2 linked regions of the Alloyangia pacifica genome follow. The protein of the gene in region 1 binds, or shares a complex with, the protein of each later gene. Links are inferred from orthologs where the notes say so. Each region holds a gene or a part of one and is shown on either strand. Other genes may lie near its edges. The genes, in order: carB and carA.

Region 1 (8,005 bases):
ACCTCCCGCTGGTGGGTCCGGCCTTCTCCTTCGACCAGAACATCCTGCAGGCGGTGGGCGATGCGGCGCTCGGCGTGAAGAACACCTCGCAGTGGAACAAGGACCTCGAGAACGAGTCCAACGCCCATTTCGTCGAGGCCTATCTCGCCAAGTACGACCGCCTGCCCTCGCTCTACTCGGCGCAGGGCTACGACACCGCGCTGCTGCTGCTCTCGGCGATGGACAAGGCCGACATCGGTGACAAGGACGCCTTCCGCGCTGCGCTGGAAGAGGCCGATTTCGCCTCGGTCCGCGGTGACTTCGAGTTTTCGGCCAGCCATCACCCGATCCAGGACATCTACGTCCGCGAGGTGATCAAGGAAGGCGACATCCTCACCAACAAGATCGTCGGCACGGCGATCGAGGATCGTGGCCACGCCTACGAGGACGAGTGCAAGATGTAATTCAGACGGGTGCGGCCCTCCGAGCAGATGCTTGGAGGGCCGCGTTCCATCCCGGCCCGAGGGTCGGGCAACGCGGGCGATGCCCCGCTGCTGAATTGAGACGGACCACAGAATGACCCCCATCCTCATCGCCGAGCAGGTCCTCAACGGCCTGCAATCGGGCGTGATGCTGTTCCTCATGGCCGCCGGGCTGACGCTGATCTTCGGCGTCATGGGGCTGATCAACCTCGCCCACGGCTCGCTCTACATGGTCGGCGCCTTTGCTGCGGCCGCCACTGCCGCCGCAACCGGCTCCTTCCTGCTGGCACTGGTCGCGGCGCTGGCCGCTGCCGCTGCCGCGGGCGCGCTTGTCGAGCGGCTGGTGATCCGCAGGCTCTACGACCGCGATCACCTCGACCAGGTGCTGGCCACTTTCGCGCTGATCCTGATCTTCTCGGAAGGCACGCGCTGGATCTTCGGCTCCTTTCCCCTCTATCTCGACATCCCCGAGGCGCTCTCGGGGCCGGTCACCCTGCCGGGGGGCATCCAGTATCCGCTCTACCGGCTCTTCATCATCGGCATGGGCCTTGTCGTGGCTGCGCTGCTGTTCTGGCTGATCGCCCGCACGCGGCTCGGCATCCGCATCCGCGCTGGCGAGAACGACCGCGAGATGATTGCCGCGCTCGGCGTCGACATCGCCCGGCTCTACACGCTGGTCTTCGCACTCGGCGCGGCGCTGGCAGGGCTGGCCGGCGCGCTCGTTGGGGCCATCCAGTCGGTGCAGGTGGGCATGGGCGAGCCGGTGCTGATCCTTGCCTTCGTGGTGATCGTCATCGGCGGCATCGGCTCGATCGAGGGGGCGCTGGTCGGCGCGCTGCTCGTGGGCCTCACCGACACGCTCGGCGGCATCTTCCTGCCGCAACTCTTCAGCCTCTTCATGGACCCTGCCGCCGCCACCCAGACCGGCGCGGCGCTGGCGTCGATGGCGATCTATGTGCTGATGGCGGCCGTGCTCGTCTGGAAGCCGACCGGACTATTCGGAGCGAAATCATGAGCCGCGAACGTCTTCTGGGGGCGGTGGTGCTGCTGGCGCTTGGCCTCGTGCCGCTGGCCGCGCATCTGATGGGCGAGCCCTTCACCATCACGCTTGCGACCCGGGCCGCGATCCTTGCGCTGGCCGCCGTGGGGCTGAACATCGCGCTTGGCCTCGGCGGGTTGGTGAGCCTCGGCCACGCCACCTTCTTCGGCATCGGCGGTTACGCCATGGGGATCCTCGCCAGCCATGTGCAGAACTACGAGCCGATGTTTGAATGGCCTTTCCTCTTCGAGGGCTCGACCTCGATGCCGGTCATTTGGCTGGTGGCGGTGCTGGCCTCGGCGCTGGTCGCGTTGCTGATCGGGCTGCTGGCGCTGCGGACCTCGGGCGTCTACTTCATCATGATCACGCTCGCCTTCGGGCAGATGTTCTACTTCTTTTCGATCTCCTGGAGCCGCTACGGCGGCGAGGACGGCATGTCGATCTACGTGCGCAACGGCTTCCCGGGGCTCAACACGCTCGACCCGATCCAGTTTTTTGGCCTGTGCTACGCGGTGCTCTGCCTCGTGCTGCTGGGCGCGCATCTGCTGGCGTGCAGCCCCTTCGGGCTGGCGCTCGGCGCAGCGCGGCAGAGCCCGGACCGGGTGCAGGCTGTGGGGCTCGACCCCAAGCGGCTGCGGCTGGTGGGCTTCGTCATCTCGGGCGCGATCACCGGCCTTGCGGGCGCGCTCTTCGCCGATCTCAACCGCTTCGTCAGCCCGACGATGTTCAGCTGGCAGACCTCGGGAGAGATCATGGTCTTCATCATCCTCGGCGGCGTCGGACGGCTGTTCGGCCCGGTGGTCGGGGCAGCGGTCTTCGTGATGCTCGAGCATTGGCTCGGCGACATGTCGGAATACTGGCACATATGGCTCGGGGTTCTGCTGCTCGCCGTAGTGCTCTTTGCACGCGGCGGCCTGGTCGGGCTGATTGCGGGACGGGAGAAGGCCCATGACTGACGCCATTCTCGAAACCCGCGGGTTGGTGAAGACCTACGGCGCGCTGCGCGCTTCGGACGGCATCACGCTCGACCTGCGCCCCGGCGAGATCCACGCGGTGATCGGTCCCAACGGCGCCGGAAAGTCGACGATGATCAAGCAGCTTTCGGGCAATATCGCGCCGGACGAAGGCACCGTGCATTTCCTCGGCAAGGATGTCACCGGCCTCAGCACCATGGCCCGCGCCCGCATGGGTCTGGCGCGGACCTTCCAGGTCTCGGCGCTGGCGATGGAGGACACGCTACTGCAGAACGCGGTGCTGGGCGCGCTCGGGGCGACCGCGTCGCCATATCGCTTCTTTCGGCCTGCGCTGAAGCGCGCGGAATTGCGCGACCGGGCCATGGCCGCGCTGGACCGCATGGGATTGGCGGACCACGCCGCCACCGTGGTGAGCGAGCTGAGCCACGGCCAGCGCCGCCAGCTCGAGGTCGCGGTGGCGCTGACGCTGCAGCCGAGGGCCTTCCTGATGGACGAGCCGATGGCCGGTCTCGGCGGTGAGGGCTCACAGCAGCTCACCGGCATCCTCGACAGGCTGCGGACCGAGGCGCCGATCCTGCTCATCGAACACGATATGGACGCCGTCTTCGCGCTGGCCGACCGGATCTCGGTGCTCGTCTACGGGCGGATCATCGCCACCGGTACGGTAGAGGAGATTCGGCGCAGCCCGGAGGTGCGCGACGCCTACCTTGGAGATGCCGAATGAGCCTTCTGGAACTGCACGATCTGACCGCCTCCTACGGCGCGTCCCAAGCGCTTTTCGGCGTCTCTCTGGAAATTGCCGAGGGCGAGGTTCTGGCGCTCATGGGCCGCAATGGCATGGGCAAGAGCACCACTGTCCGCTGCCTCAGCGGGATGATGGCGGCCGGGGGTGTCCGGCGCTTTGCCGGGCAGGACATCGGCAAGCTTCCCTCGCACAGGGTGGCGCGGCTGGGGGTCGGGTTGGTGCCCGAGGGACGCCGGTGCTTCCGCGATCTTACGGTGACCGAGAACCTTATCGCCGCCGCCCGCCCGGGTCCGTGGGATCAGGCGCGGGTCGAGGCGCTGTTCCCCCGGCTGGCGGAGCGCCGCACGCAGGTGTCGGGCACGCTCTCGGGGGGTGAGCAGCAGATGCTGGCCATCGGCCGGGCCTTGATGACCAACCCGCGGCTCTTGGTGCTGGACGAGGCGACCGAAGGGCTCGCCCCACTGGTGCGGCAAGAGATCTGGGACGCGCTGAGGGTGCTGAAGCGCGAGAGCGGTCTGTCGATCCTGGTGGTCGACAAGGCGCTGTCGGAACTGGCGCAGGTCGCTGACCGCGCGGTGATCCTCGAGCGCGGGCGCTCCGTCTGGGACGGGGTGTTCGCCGAGGTGAAGGGCGAGGTGGCGGAGCGGTATCTGGGGGTGTGAGCCCGTCCGGACTCAAGGCGAAGCCGCCGGGCGAGCGCCTGCCCGTCCCCACGGGCTGGCGCTCTGTCATCGTCGCGCAACGCTCCCATGTCGTCCGGATCTGGCTGGCATAAAGCGCGAAACTCGGGCGTTGCAGCGCCAGCCCACGGGCAGGCGCTCACCCGGCTACCGTGGGACAAAAAGGGGCGGGAAAATTTCCCGCCCCTTTCCTGTCTCTGATCCCGAAGGCTTAGGCCTGCAGCGGCTTGACGACCAGGTCGCCCTCTTCGCGCGCCTGCATCGCCTGCGCGGCGGCATGGGCGCCGGCGGCGGTGGTGAAATAGGGGATCTTGTCGTAGAGCGCGACCGAGCGGATGGCGCTGCTGTCCGAGATCGACGCCGCGCCCTCGGTGGTGTTCAGCACCAGCTGCACGCCGCCGTCCTTCAGCAGGTCGACGACGTTCGGACGGCCTTCGTAGACCTTCTTGACCACCTCGCAGGTGATGCCAGCCTCTTCGAGGAACTTGGCCGTGCCGGCGGTGGCGAGGATCTTGAAGCCTAGGTCCGACAGGATCTGCGCCGCCTCGACCATCTGCGGGGTCTTGTCCTCGTTGCGGATCGAGATGAACACCGTGCCCTCTTCGGGCAAATGCGTGCCCGCGCCCATCTGCGCCTTGAGGAAGGCACGCGGGAACGAGCGGTCCCAGCCCATGACTTCGCCGGTCGAGCGCATTTCCGGCCCGAGGATCGTGTCGACGCCCGGGAAGCGGGCGAAGGGCAGCACGGCTTCCTTGACCGAGAACCACGGCATGTTCGGATCGGCCAGCGTCATCGGATCCGCCAGCGGCAGCGCGGTGTCGTAGTCGGCGTTCTCGGGGTAGGGCGCGCGCAGCGGGAAGGCCGAGAGCTTCTCGCCCGCCATGATCCGCGCGGCGATCGAGGCGATCGCGCTGTCGGTGGCCTTGGCGACGAAGGGCACGGTGCGCGAGGCACGCGGGTTCACCTCTATGAGGTAGATTTCCTCCTCGCCCTGCTCGTTCTTCTTGATCGCGAACTGCACGTTCATAAGGCCGACCACGTTGAGCGCCTTGGCCAGCGCCACGGTCTGCTCCTTGATCTGGGCGATGATCTCGTCCGAGAGCGAGAAGGGCGGCAGCGAGCAGGCGGAGTCGCCCGAGTGGACGCCGGCTTCCTCGATGTGCTGCATGATGCCCGCGACGTGCACGTCGGTGCCGTCGCAAAGCGCGTCGACGTCAAGCTCGGTCGCGCCCGACAGGTAGCTGTCGAGCAGCACCGGGCTGTCGCCCGAGACCACGACCGCCTCGGCGATGTAGCGCTCGAGGTGGGCCATGTCGCGGACGATCTCCATCGCCCGGCCGCCCAGCACGTAAGAGGGGCGGATCACCAGCGGGAAGCCGATCTCGTCGGCGATGGCCAGCGCCTGCGCGTCGGTCGAGGCGATGCCGTTGCGCGGCTGCTTGAGGCCAAGCTGGTTGACCAGCGCCTGGAAACGCTCGCGGTCTTCGGCGAGGTCGATCGCGTCGGGCGTGGTGCCGAGGATCGGGATGCCCTCGGCCTCGAGCGCGTTTGCCAGCTTCAGCGGGGTCTGGCCGCCGAACTGCACGATGACGCCGTGCAGCGTGCCGTTGTCCTGCTCGACGCGCAGGATCTCCATCACGTGCTCGAAGGTCAGCGGCTCGAAGTAGAGGCGGTCCGAGGTGTCGTAGTCGGTCGACACGGTCTCGGGGTTGCAGTTGACCATGATGGTCTCATAGCCGGCTTTGGTCAGCGCAAAGCAGGCGTGGCAGCAGCAGTAGTCGAACTCGATGCCCTGACCGATACGGTTGGGCCCGCCGCCGAGGATGACCACTTTCTTGCGGTCCGAGGGACGCGCCTCGCATTCGACCTCGCCCATCATCGGCATCTCGTAGGTCGAGTACATGTAGGGCGTCTGCGCCTCGAACTCGGCGGCGCAGGTGTCGATGCGCTTGAAGCTGGCGACGACGCCGAGGTCGGTGCGGCGCTTGCGCACGTCCTTCTCGGCAAAGCCGGTCAGCTTGGCGAGGCGGGCGTCGGTGAAGCCCATGATCTTCAGCGCGCGCAGGCCCTCGGCGTCGGTCGGCAGGCCGTTCTCGCGGACCTGCTCCTCGGCCTCGACGATCTCGCGAATGCGGGCAAGGAACCACGGGTCGAACATGGTTACGCCGTGGATCTCGTCATCGGTCAGACCGTGGCGCATCGCCTGCGCGATGGTGCGCATCCGGTCCGGGGTCTGCTGGCCGATGGCCTTGATGACCGCCGATTTCTCAGGCGCGCCGGGGATTTCCACCTCGTCGAAGCCGGTCAGGCCGGATTCCATCGACGCCAGCGCTTTCTGCAGCGACTCATGGATGGTGCGGCCGATGGCCATCGCCTCGCCGACCGACTTCATCGCGGTGGTGAGATGCGGCTCGGAGCCAGGGAACTTCTCGAAAGCGAATTTCGGGATCTTGGTGACGACATAATCGATGGTCGGCTCGAACGACGCCGGGGTCACCTTGGTGATGTCGTTGTCGAGCTCGTCGAGCGTATAGCCCACGGCCAGCTTCGCGGCGATCTTGGCGATCGGGAAGCCGGTGGCCTTGGACGCCAGCGCCGAGGAGCGCGACACACGCGGGTTCATCTCGATGACAACCATGCGGCCGTTGTCGGGGTTCACCGCCCATTGCACGTTGGAGCCGCCGGTCTCGACACCGATCTCGCGCAGCACGGCGATCGAGCCGTTGCGCATGATCTGGTATTCCTTGTCGGTCAGGGTCAGCGCCGGGGCCACGGTGATCGAGTCGCCGGTGTGCACGCCCATGGGATCGACGTTCTCGATGGCGCAGACGATGATCGCGTTGTCCGCCTTGTCGCGGACGACTTCCATTTCATACTCTTTCCAACCGAGCAGCGACTCGTCGACGAGGATCTGGTTCACCGGCGAGGCATCCATGCCCGAGCGGCAATAATGCATATAGTCTTCGCGGTTGTAGGCCACGCCGCCGCCGGTGCCGCCGAGGGTGAAGGCGGGGCGGATGATCGCCGGCAGGCCGATGTCTTCCAGCGCCTCAAGCGCGATGGCGACGCCGGCGTCGAGGTCGGCCTTGCCGTTCGCCTTCTTCGGCGCGGTGACGATCGTGGCGCGCGGGTTCTCGAGCCCGATGCGGTCCATCGCCTCGCGGAACAGGGCGCGGTCCTCGGCCATCTCGATGGCGTCGCGCTTGGCGCCGATCATCTCGACACCGAATTTCTCGAGCACGCCCATTTCCTCGAGCTTCAGCGAGGTGTTGAGGCCGGTTTGCCCGCCCATGGTCGGCAGCAGCGCGTCGGGGCGCTCCTTCTCGATGATCTTGGCAACGACTTCCGGCGTGATCGGCTCGATGTAGGTGGCATCGGCGAGCTCGGGATCGGTCATGATGGTGGCCGGGTTCGAGTTGACCAGGATGACCCGGTAGCCTTCTTCCCGGAGCGCCTTGCAGGCTTGGGCACCGGAGTAGTCGAATTCGCAGGCTTGCCCGATGATGATGGGCCCCGCCCCGATGATCATGATGGATTTGATATCGGTTCTTTTAGGCATGGGGCACCTTCATGTGATGTCAGTCGCGGTCGGGCAGGGGGCAGCGCGCGACGGAGTCGCCGCTCCCCGCAAATTGTCGTGCGTTATAGACAGAAGCTTTGCCCACGCAACCCCAGATCCGCCTTGTTTTCCTCTGCAAAGCAAATGGCGGCGACAGCGACGTGACAGCGGCGTGGCCGGAGCGTGACGCTACGTTGCCCAAGGGTCACGGAGTCTTGCCCGAATTTCAACAGCAAGCGCCGGGTCGAGGGGGAGGCCCGGGTGGGTGAGCCGTTCGGCTGCGCGCCCCTATTGCGCGGCGTGCAGCATTTCCTGTTCACGGTCCGCGTAGAGATAGTCCCGGGTGGTCGGCACGGCGTACTGCTTGTGCGACAGCTGCACGTGGAAAACGCCCTGACGGGTTTCCTCGAAGGCCGCCTCGCAGACCACGAGGTACAGGCGCCACATGCGGATGAACCGCTCGTCGTAACCCAGGTCGCGGACCTTCGGCAGCGCCGCCTCGAAGCGGCGGCGCCAATGGTTCAGGGTCGGCCCGTAATGACCACGC
Region 2 (6,855 bases), on another replicon or contig:
ATGCCACCGAGGAAGAGGTGCAGGTGCTGCGCGACATGGTCGAGGACGACCGAGCCCTGCTCAACGATCCGGCGGCACTGGCGCGGGCCAACCGCCGCTTCCACCGGATGATCCAGCTCGCCTCGCACAACCGCTACCTCGTGCAGCAGCTTGACCTCGTGCATCGCTCCATGGCGCTGATGGCGACGACCTCGCTGGCCGCCGAGGGGCGCGGAACGAATGCGCTGGCGGAACATGCGGCCATCGTCGATGCCATCGCCCGGCGCGACGAGGCGGCGGCAGACAAGGCGCTGCGCGAACATATCTCGGTGGCCTTCGTCACCCGCCTCAAGCTCGACAGCCGCAAGACCGCCTGATCCGTGCCAGCCTGAGCCGTCACGGATCGCCCGTGGGAGCATCGGTGCCCGCGTGGTCCGGGGCCGAGTGCCCGTGGGTGGTCTTGTCCCAGTAGAAGGGCCGGCGCAGCGTCTCCCACAGCGCCTTGTAGAGCGCGATCGTGGCCAGCGGGTAATAGAGGAACAGCGTCGGCACCCAAGGCAGCAGCCGCGGATGCGGGCTGCGCAGCACGCCGCCGAGGCCGATAAGGAGCATCACCGCCTCGGAGCCGAGCAGCAGCGTTGTGAGCGCCGGCAGCAGGTTGGCCGTGGCGGGGCCGAGCGCCGGGTAGGACGCCCCGAGCTGATAGAGCCAGAAGCCCCAGAGCAGCGGCGCCAGCAGCAACTGCAGTAGGGCGGCGAGAAAGATGAGTTGCAGCCCCAGCATCCGCCACGCACCCAGCTCGCGCAGGCAGCGGCGGGGATGGCGCATGTGGACCCGCCAGGTGATCAGGTAGCCCTTGAGCCAGCGCGAGCGCTGGCGGATCCAGGGCCAGAGCCGGCAATTGGCCTCTTCCAGGGTGACCAGCGGCAACAGCTCGGTGCGATAGCCGAAGCGGGCCAGACGGATGCCGAGGTCGGCGTCTTCGGTTACGTTATGCGCATCCCAACCGCCAACCCGGTCGAGCGCCTCGCGGCGGAAGAAGACGGTGGTGCCCCCCAACGGGATCGCAAAGCCAAGCCGTGCAAAGCCGGGCAGCAGGATGCGGAACCAGGAGGCGTATTCGAGGGTGAAGCAGCGCGAGAGCCAGTTTGCCTTGGGATTGTAGAAATCGAGAATGCCCTGCACGCAGCCGATCTCGGGCGGGGCGCGGCTGAAATGCGCGACGAGGCGGCGCAGCTGGTCCGGGGCGGGGCAATCCTCGGCGTCGTAGACCCCGATGAGCGCGCCGCGGGCGAAGTTGAGCGCGTAGTTCAGCGCGCGGGGCTTGGTGGTTACGCCGCCGGGGGGCACCTCGACGATGCGCATCCACGGCGGCAGCGCCGCGGCGTCGAGCGTGGCGCGGGTGATCCTGTCCTCGGCCTCGAGCACCAACAGCACTTCGAGCGCGGCGCGCGGGTAGTCGAGCCGATCAAGCCGCTGCACCAGCGTGGCGGCGATGGTTTCCTCGCGGTGCAGCGGGACAATGAGCGAAATGGAAGGGCTTCCCGAGGGTCCACCCTCCGGATCGGTGGGGACCGGGGGCATCGGGGCCATGCCGGCTCCGAAGGCGGCCAGCTTGGCAAGCTGCGTGACCAGCATCGTCGTCGCGGCCAGCGCGAGAGCCGCGCCAAAGAACATTGTCGGGGCGCTGAACAGCAGCGTCAGCAGCGCGGCCAGCGAAATGGCGAGCAGAGCGGCGCGCGAAGGCGGCAACCGGTTCAAGTCGCGGCAGCTGAGGTCGGCGGGAAGACTGGTTTCGGCTTGCAACGCCATGTCCGCGGCGTGGCGCTCGGTGACCTCGGCGAAGATGTCCGCCTCGGTCGCGAGGGCCAGAACAACGCGGCTCTCGCTCTCGGGCAGCAGGGCGCGGACCCGGGCGAAGCCCTCGGGATGCGCCATGGCAAGCAGCAGCCCGTCATCAATCCGCAACCAGGGCAGCGCGCCGTGGCGCAGGCAGACATCGGGCGGCAGCAGACCCGCAAGCGCGGCGGAGGGCGGGGCGGTCAGCCGGGACAGCGCGGGCGCCCCGTGGCTGCGCGCCAGAGTGTCGCGCAGCTGCTCGGGCGAGACCCGTCCCTCGGCCTGCAGCAGGCGGGAGAGGGGATTGCGCTCGAGCCGGCTGCGGGCCAGTGCCTCGAGCGCCTGTACCGCGTCCAAGGCCCCGTCCTCGAGGAGGAGCGCGGATATCGGACGGCCAAGATCGGACAGCCCACCGGCGCGCCGGCGAGTCTGGGACGTCGGAGGCGTGTCTTGCATGACAGGCTCCTGAACTCTCTAGATACAGGGAGTTCAGGGCATGTCGGTAAATCGAGTCTTAAATTGTGGCTCTCCGCGAAACAAATCGCGGGAAGATCACATGTTGTTCACGAAGCGTTCGAACAGGTAGAAGCTGTCCTGCGGGCCGGGGCTGGCCTCGGGGTGGTGCTGAACCGAGAACACAGGCCGGTCCGTCATGCGAATCCCGCAGTTCGAGCCGTCGAAGAGACTCACGTGGCTCTCGACCACACCGGCGGGCAGGGTCTGGCCGTCGACGGCGAAGCCGTGGTTCATCGAGGTGATCTCGACCTTGCCGGTCTCGAGTTCCTTGACCGGGTGGTTCGCACCGTGGTGGCCGTGGTTCATCTTGATGGTCTTGGCGCCGAGCGCCAGCGCCAGCATCTGGTGGCCAAGGCAGATGCCGAAGATCGGCAGCTCGGTCTCGTCGAGGATACCCTTGATCATCGGCACGGCGTATTTGCCGGTGGCGGCAGGATCGCCCGGGCCGTTCGACAGGAAGACGCCGTCGGGGTTATGCGCCAGAACCTCGTCTTTTGTCGCGGTGGCGGGCAGCACCGTCACCTCGCAGCCGGCCGAGGCCAGGCAGCGCAGGATGTTGCGCTTGGCGCCGTAGTCGATGGCGACCACCTTCTTGCGCGGGTTGGTCTGAGCCTTGTAGCCGTCCGGCCAAGCCCACCGCATCTCGTCCCAGCGGTAGCTCTGGGCGCAGGTCACGTCCTTGGCGAGGTCGAGCCCGGTGAGGCCGGGGAAGGCGCGGGCGGAGGCGACCAGCGCCTCGACGTCGAAGACGCCCTCGGGGTTGTGCGCGATGGCGACGTGCGGCGCGCCCTGCTGGCGGATCGCCCGGGTCAGCCGGCGGGTGTCGATGCCGCCGATGGCGATGCGCCCGCGCGCCGCCAGCCAGTCGGAGAGCTCCTGCACCGCACGCCAGTTCGAGGACTGGGTCGGCATCCATTTCACCACCATGCCCGCCGCGACCGGATCGCCGGTCTCGTCGTCCTCGGGGTTTACCCCGGTGTTGCCGATGTGCGGGAAGGTGAAGGTGACGATCTGCCCGGCGTAGGACGGATCGGTCATGATTTCCTGGTAGCCGGACATCGAGGTGTTGAAGCAGAGCTCGGCCTGCGCCTCCCCCGTGGCACCGAACCCCTGTCCGTAAAACAGCGTCCCATCGGCGAGCGCGAGGCATGCGGTGGGCTTTTGGGGGGTGGCGAGCGACATGGCGCGACTCCTGTTCGGATCTGGGCGGGAAGCAAATCGCGCCATGCCTAAGGGAAGCGCTCGAAAGGGTCAAGCGCTGATTTGCCCAAATAAATATAGCAAAAACAATGGCTTCCATTGGTATAGGGCGGGATTGCGCCCTTTGGAGCCTTTCTGTAGTCTCGGGGCTTGGAAACGTAAGGGGATATCCTTTCCGATGGATTTGCGAGAACGCATCAAGGCCGCCACCAAACAGGCCATGAAAGACAAGGACTCCGAGCGGCTCTCGACGCTGCGCCTGATCACCGCAGCCGTGAAGGATCGGGACATCGCCGCCCGTGCCGAGGGCAATGACGACGGGGTCGAGGATGCGGAGCTGCTGTCGATCCTCGCCAAGATGGTGAAGCAGCGCCGCGAGAGCGCGCGCACCTACGAAGAGGGCGGGCGTCTCGACCTCGCCGAGGCGGAACTGGCCGAGATCCCGATCATCGAGGAGTTTCTCCCCAAGCCGCTGAGCGACGACGAGGTCTCGCAGGCGGTCGACGCGGCGGTCAAGGAAGTGGGCGCCAGCTCGATCCGCGATATGGGCCGGGTGATGGGCGTGCTCAAGACGCGCTATCAGGGCCGCATGGATTTCGGCGCCGTCGGGCCGATGGTCAAGGACCGGCTCGCGGCGGCCGGCTGAGGCACGTTCCCTCGAAGAAATTTGCACCTCTCTTGGAAGAGAGGTGCCGCGCGTTCAGGGGGCGGGGAACGCCTCCGCCACCTGCGAGACCTCGGTTGCATCGGCGATCCGGAAACGCTGAACGAAGCGGGTCTTGAACCCGACCCGCCCGCGCCGGGCGCCGAAATTTTCCCCGTGGTTCAGCACGTAGAGCACAGCAGGCGTGCGGAATGGCACCAGCGTCCGCCCGGCCAGCGCCGCGAGATAGGGGAACATCCGGTGCTCATGCTGGGTCATCTCGCGCAGGAAATCCGCGCTCTGCGGCAGCGCCGGGTCGTGGTGCAGCGCGAGGCATGAGCCGCAGAGCTTCCAGAACGGCTTGCGCAGCGGCAGCGCAGCAGTCGGCGGTCCGGCCAGCGCGACGTCGCCGGTGGCGTGGTCCATGACGTAGCCCTCTTCGACAAGATAACCTGCCTCCTGCCGCTCCAGCATTTCGGCCACGGTGCCGTCCCGCAGCAGGTCGTCGGCATCGAAACTCATGACGTAGGAGGGTGTCGTGACGATCTTTCCAAGGTGATCGCAGAGCGCCGCAAGCTTGCGCCACTTGTCGTTGCCGGGGGTCGGATCGTCGAAGGGCAGCCAGCTGATGCGCGCATCTGCGGCCAGCGCAGCGGGCAGGGGCGGGCGCTCCTGGCAACAGATCACTGCCTTCCAGGCGCCTTGCTGCCGTCGGAAGCTCTCCAGCGTCTGCGCCAGCCGGGCGATTACCGCCTCCCAGTCTCCGACGTGGTGCGGCCCGACCAGAGGAATGAGAAAGACCACCTGCTCGGCGCGGGGGCGCTGCCGTCCGGTCGTCGCGACCCGCAGCGCGAGCGCGGCGCGTTCCGAGGCCACGGGCGAGAGCTTTCCGGCCAGCGTCGGGCTCACGGCGGCGGCAAGGCGCAGCGCCCGGCGCTTCATCTTCTTGGTGGCAGGGACCTGGGCCATGGAAACCTTTCGCGCGGTCAGGGCCGCGCCAGATGCCGCAGCCGGTCGGAAAGCTCGAGGTAGAGCGTCTTGCGCTCCTCTTCGCTCAGAAAGGCGCCGATCTCAACCTCGCGTCCCGCGCCCTTGAGCGTGACGTAATGGGGCACCGGTCCGCCGGTCTCGTGCATCTGGGCAGTGACCCAATAGGTATTGCACTGCCAGTCCTGCGCCGCGCCGCGCGGGTTCTGGCGCAGCAGCTGCGTGATCTGCGGCGAAAGCGTCAGCACCTCGACGATCTGCCGGTCCCGCTCGTTGCGGCGCAGCGCATACCAGATGCCGCCGAGCGCTGCGAGCATGAAGGGCAGCAGCGCCCAGAGCAGATGCGTGCCGAGCAGCCCGTAGAAGGGGATCAGCGCCATGAAGAAGAAAATCCCGATGAAGGTGACGAAGCCCTTGGCCGAAAGCGACTGGTGCGGCCAGAGCGTCAGCTCGCCGCCCGTGTCGTCAGGGGCTGGGGTCCACCGGTAGGGCATGGGCGGAGACTAGCACCCTCGCGCGGCCTGTCGAAGGGAATTGCCGGTCAACCGCTGATCCAGCCGGACTCGAGCGCCGCGGCCCAGTCGTCGCGGCCGCCTTTGCGGGCAAGGGCAACCATGCGAGCGGGATTGTAGGGCATGTGCTGGTGCGCCACCTGCCAGCACGGCCTGCCGCGGGTCGGCATGGCCGTGGATGTCGGCGATCACAGCGAAGCGGTCGAGCAGGGTCATCGCGGTCTCCTCGGGACGCGGCCCCGCAAAGGAGAACCGGCCCCGAGGGTTTCCCCGGGGCCGGCGCTTGTCACTCTCTCTGAGCGTCAGCCGCTCAGTGGGCGGGATGCTTGTCCCAGTCCTCGCGCTTCGGCAGCTGCTCGAAGGTGTGCTCGGGCGGCGGCGAAGGCAGGGTCCACTCCAGCGTATCCGCGTATTCGTTCCACGGGTTCGCGGCGGTGCAGGCGGCGCCTTTGCGCAGCGAGTGCCACATGATCCAGAAGAAGAACAGGAAAGAGGCGAAGGAGATGATCGCGCCCCAGCTCGACACGTGGTTCCAGAGGGCGAATGCCTCGGGATAGTCGATGTAGCGGCGCGGCATGCCTTGGCGGCCCAGGAAGTGCTGCGGGAAGAAGGTTAGGTTCGCACCGATGAACATGACGTAGAAGTGCAGCTTGCCCGCCCATTCGGGGTACATCTTGCCGGTCATCTTGGGGAAGTAGAAGTAGATCCCCGCGAAGATCGCGAACACCGCACCCAGCGACATCACGTAGTGGAAGTGCGCCACGACGTAGTAGGTGTCGTGGTAGGCACGGTCGACGCCTGCCTGGCTCAGCACCACGCCGGTCACGCCGCCCATGGTGAAGAGGATCAGGAAGCCGATCGCCCAGAGCATCGGCGTCTTGAACTCGATCGAGCCGCCCCACATCGTGGCGATCCAGCTGAATACCTTCACGCCGGTCGGCACCGCGATGACCATCGTCGCCAGCATGAAGTAGCTCTGCTGTGTCAGCGACATCCCCACGGTGTACATGTGGTGCGCCCAGACGACGAAACCAAGCGCGCCGATCGCGATGATCGCCCAGACCATCGGCAGGTAGCCGAAGACCGGCTTGCGCGAGAAGGTGGCGATCACGTGGCTGATGATGCCGAATCCGGGCAGGATCACGATGTACACTTCCGGGTGGCCGAAGAACCACAGGA

Evidence for each region.
Region 2: the proteins of carB (region 1) and carA are in contact, whole or in part, in a solved structure (PDB 1KEE), measured with the Escherichia coli proteins. The link is inferred for Alloyangia pacifica from one-to-one orthologs.

The regions. Positions count from the first base shown.
Region 1 is NZ_CP022189.1:2,652,381-2,660,385, reverse strand. Bases 3,911-7,836 are described here. They hold carB (carbamoyl-phosphate synthase large subunit), read right to left. Parts: upstream 7,459-7,836; coding sequence 4,111-7,458; downstream 3,911-4,110. Other genes in these bases: CEW88_RS12850 (SAM-dependent methyltransferase), read right to left, coding at 7,747-7,836. Outside these bases: CEW88_RS12880 (ABC transporter substrate-binding protein), read left to right, coding at 1-443; CEW88_RS12875 (branched-chain amino acid ABC transporter permease), read left to right, coding at 556-1,476; CEW88_RS12870 (branched-chain amino acid ABC transporter permease), read left to right, coding at 1,473-2,456; CEW88_RS12865 (ABC transporter ATP-binding protein), read left to right, coding at 2,449-3,198; CEW88_RS12860 (ABC transporter ATP-binding protein), read left to right, coding at 3,195-3,881; more of CEW88_RS12850, read right to left, coding at 7,837-8,005. UniProt on the Escherichia coli protein: Large subunit of the glutamine-dependent carbamoyl phosphate synthetase (CPSase).
Region 2 is NZ_CP022190.1:176,279-183,133, reverse strand. The notes cover bases 1,444-4,219. They hold carA (glutamine-hydrolyzing carbamoyl-phosphate synthase small subunit), read right to left. Parts: upstream 3,517-4,219; coding sequence 2,371-3,516; downstream 1,444-2,370. Other genes in these bases: CEW88_RS13835 (GatB/YqeY domain-containing protein), read left to right, coding at 3,713-4,180; CEW88_RS13845 (glycosyltransferase family 2 protein), read right to left, coding at 1,444-2,274. Outside these bases: CEW88_RS13850 (GntR family transcriptional regulator), read left to right, coding at 1-356; more of CEW88_RS13845, read right to left, coding at 376-1,443; CEW88_RS13830 (hypothetical protein), read right to left, coding at 4,235-5,146; CEW88_RS13825 (DUF2244 domain-containing protein), read right to left, coding at 5,164-5,658; ctaD (cytochrome c oxidase subunit I), read right to left, coding at 5,987-6,855. UniProt on the Escherichia coli protein: Small subunit of the glutamine-dependent carbamoyl phosphate synthetase (CPSase).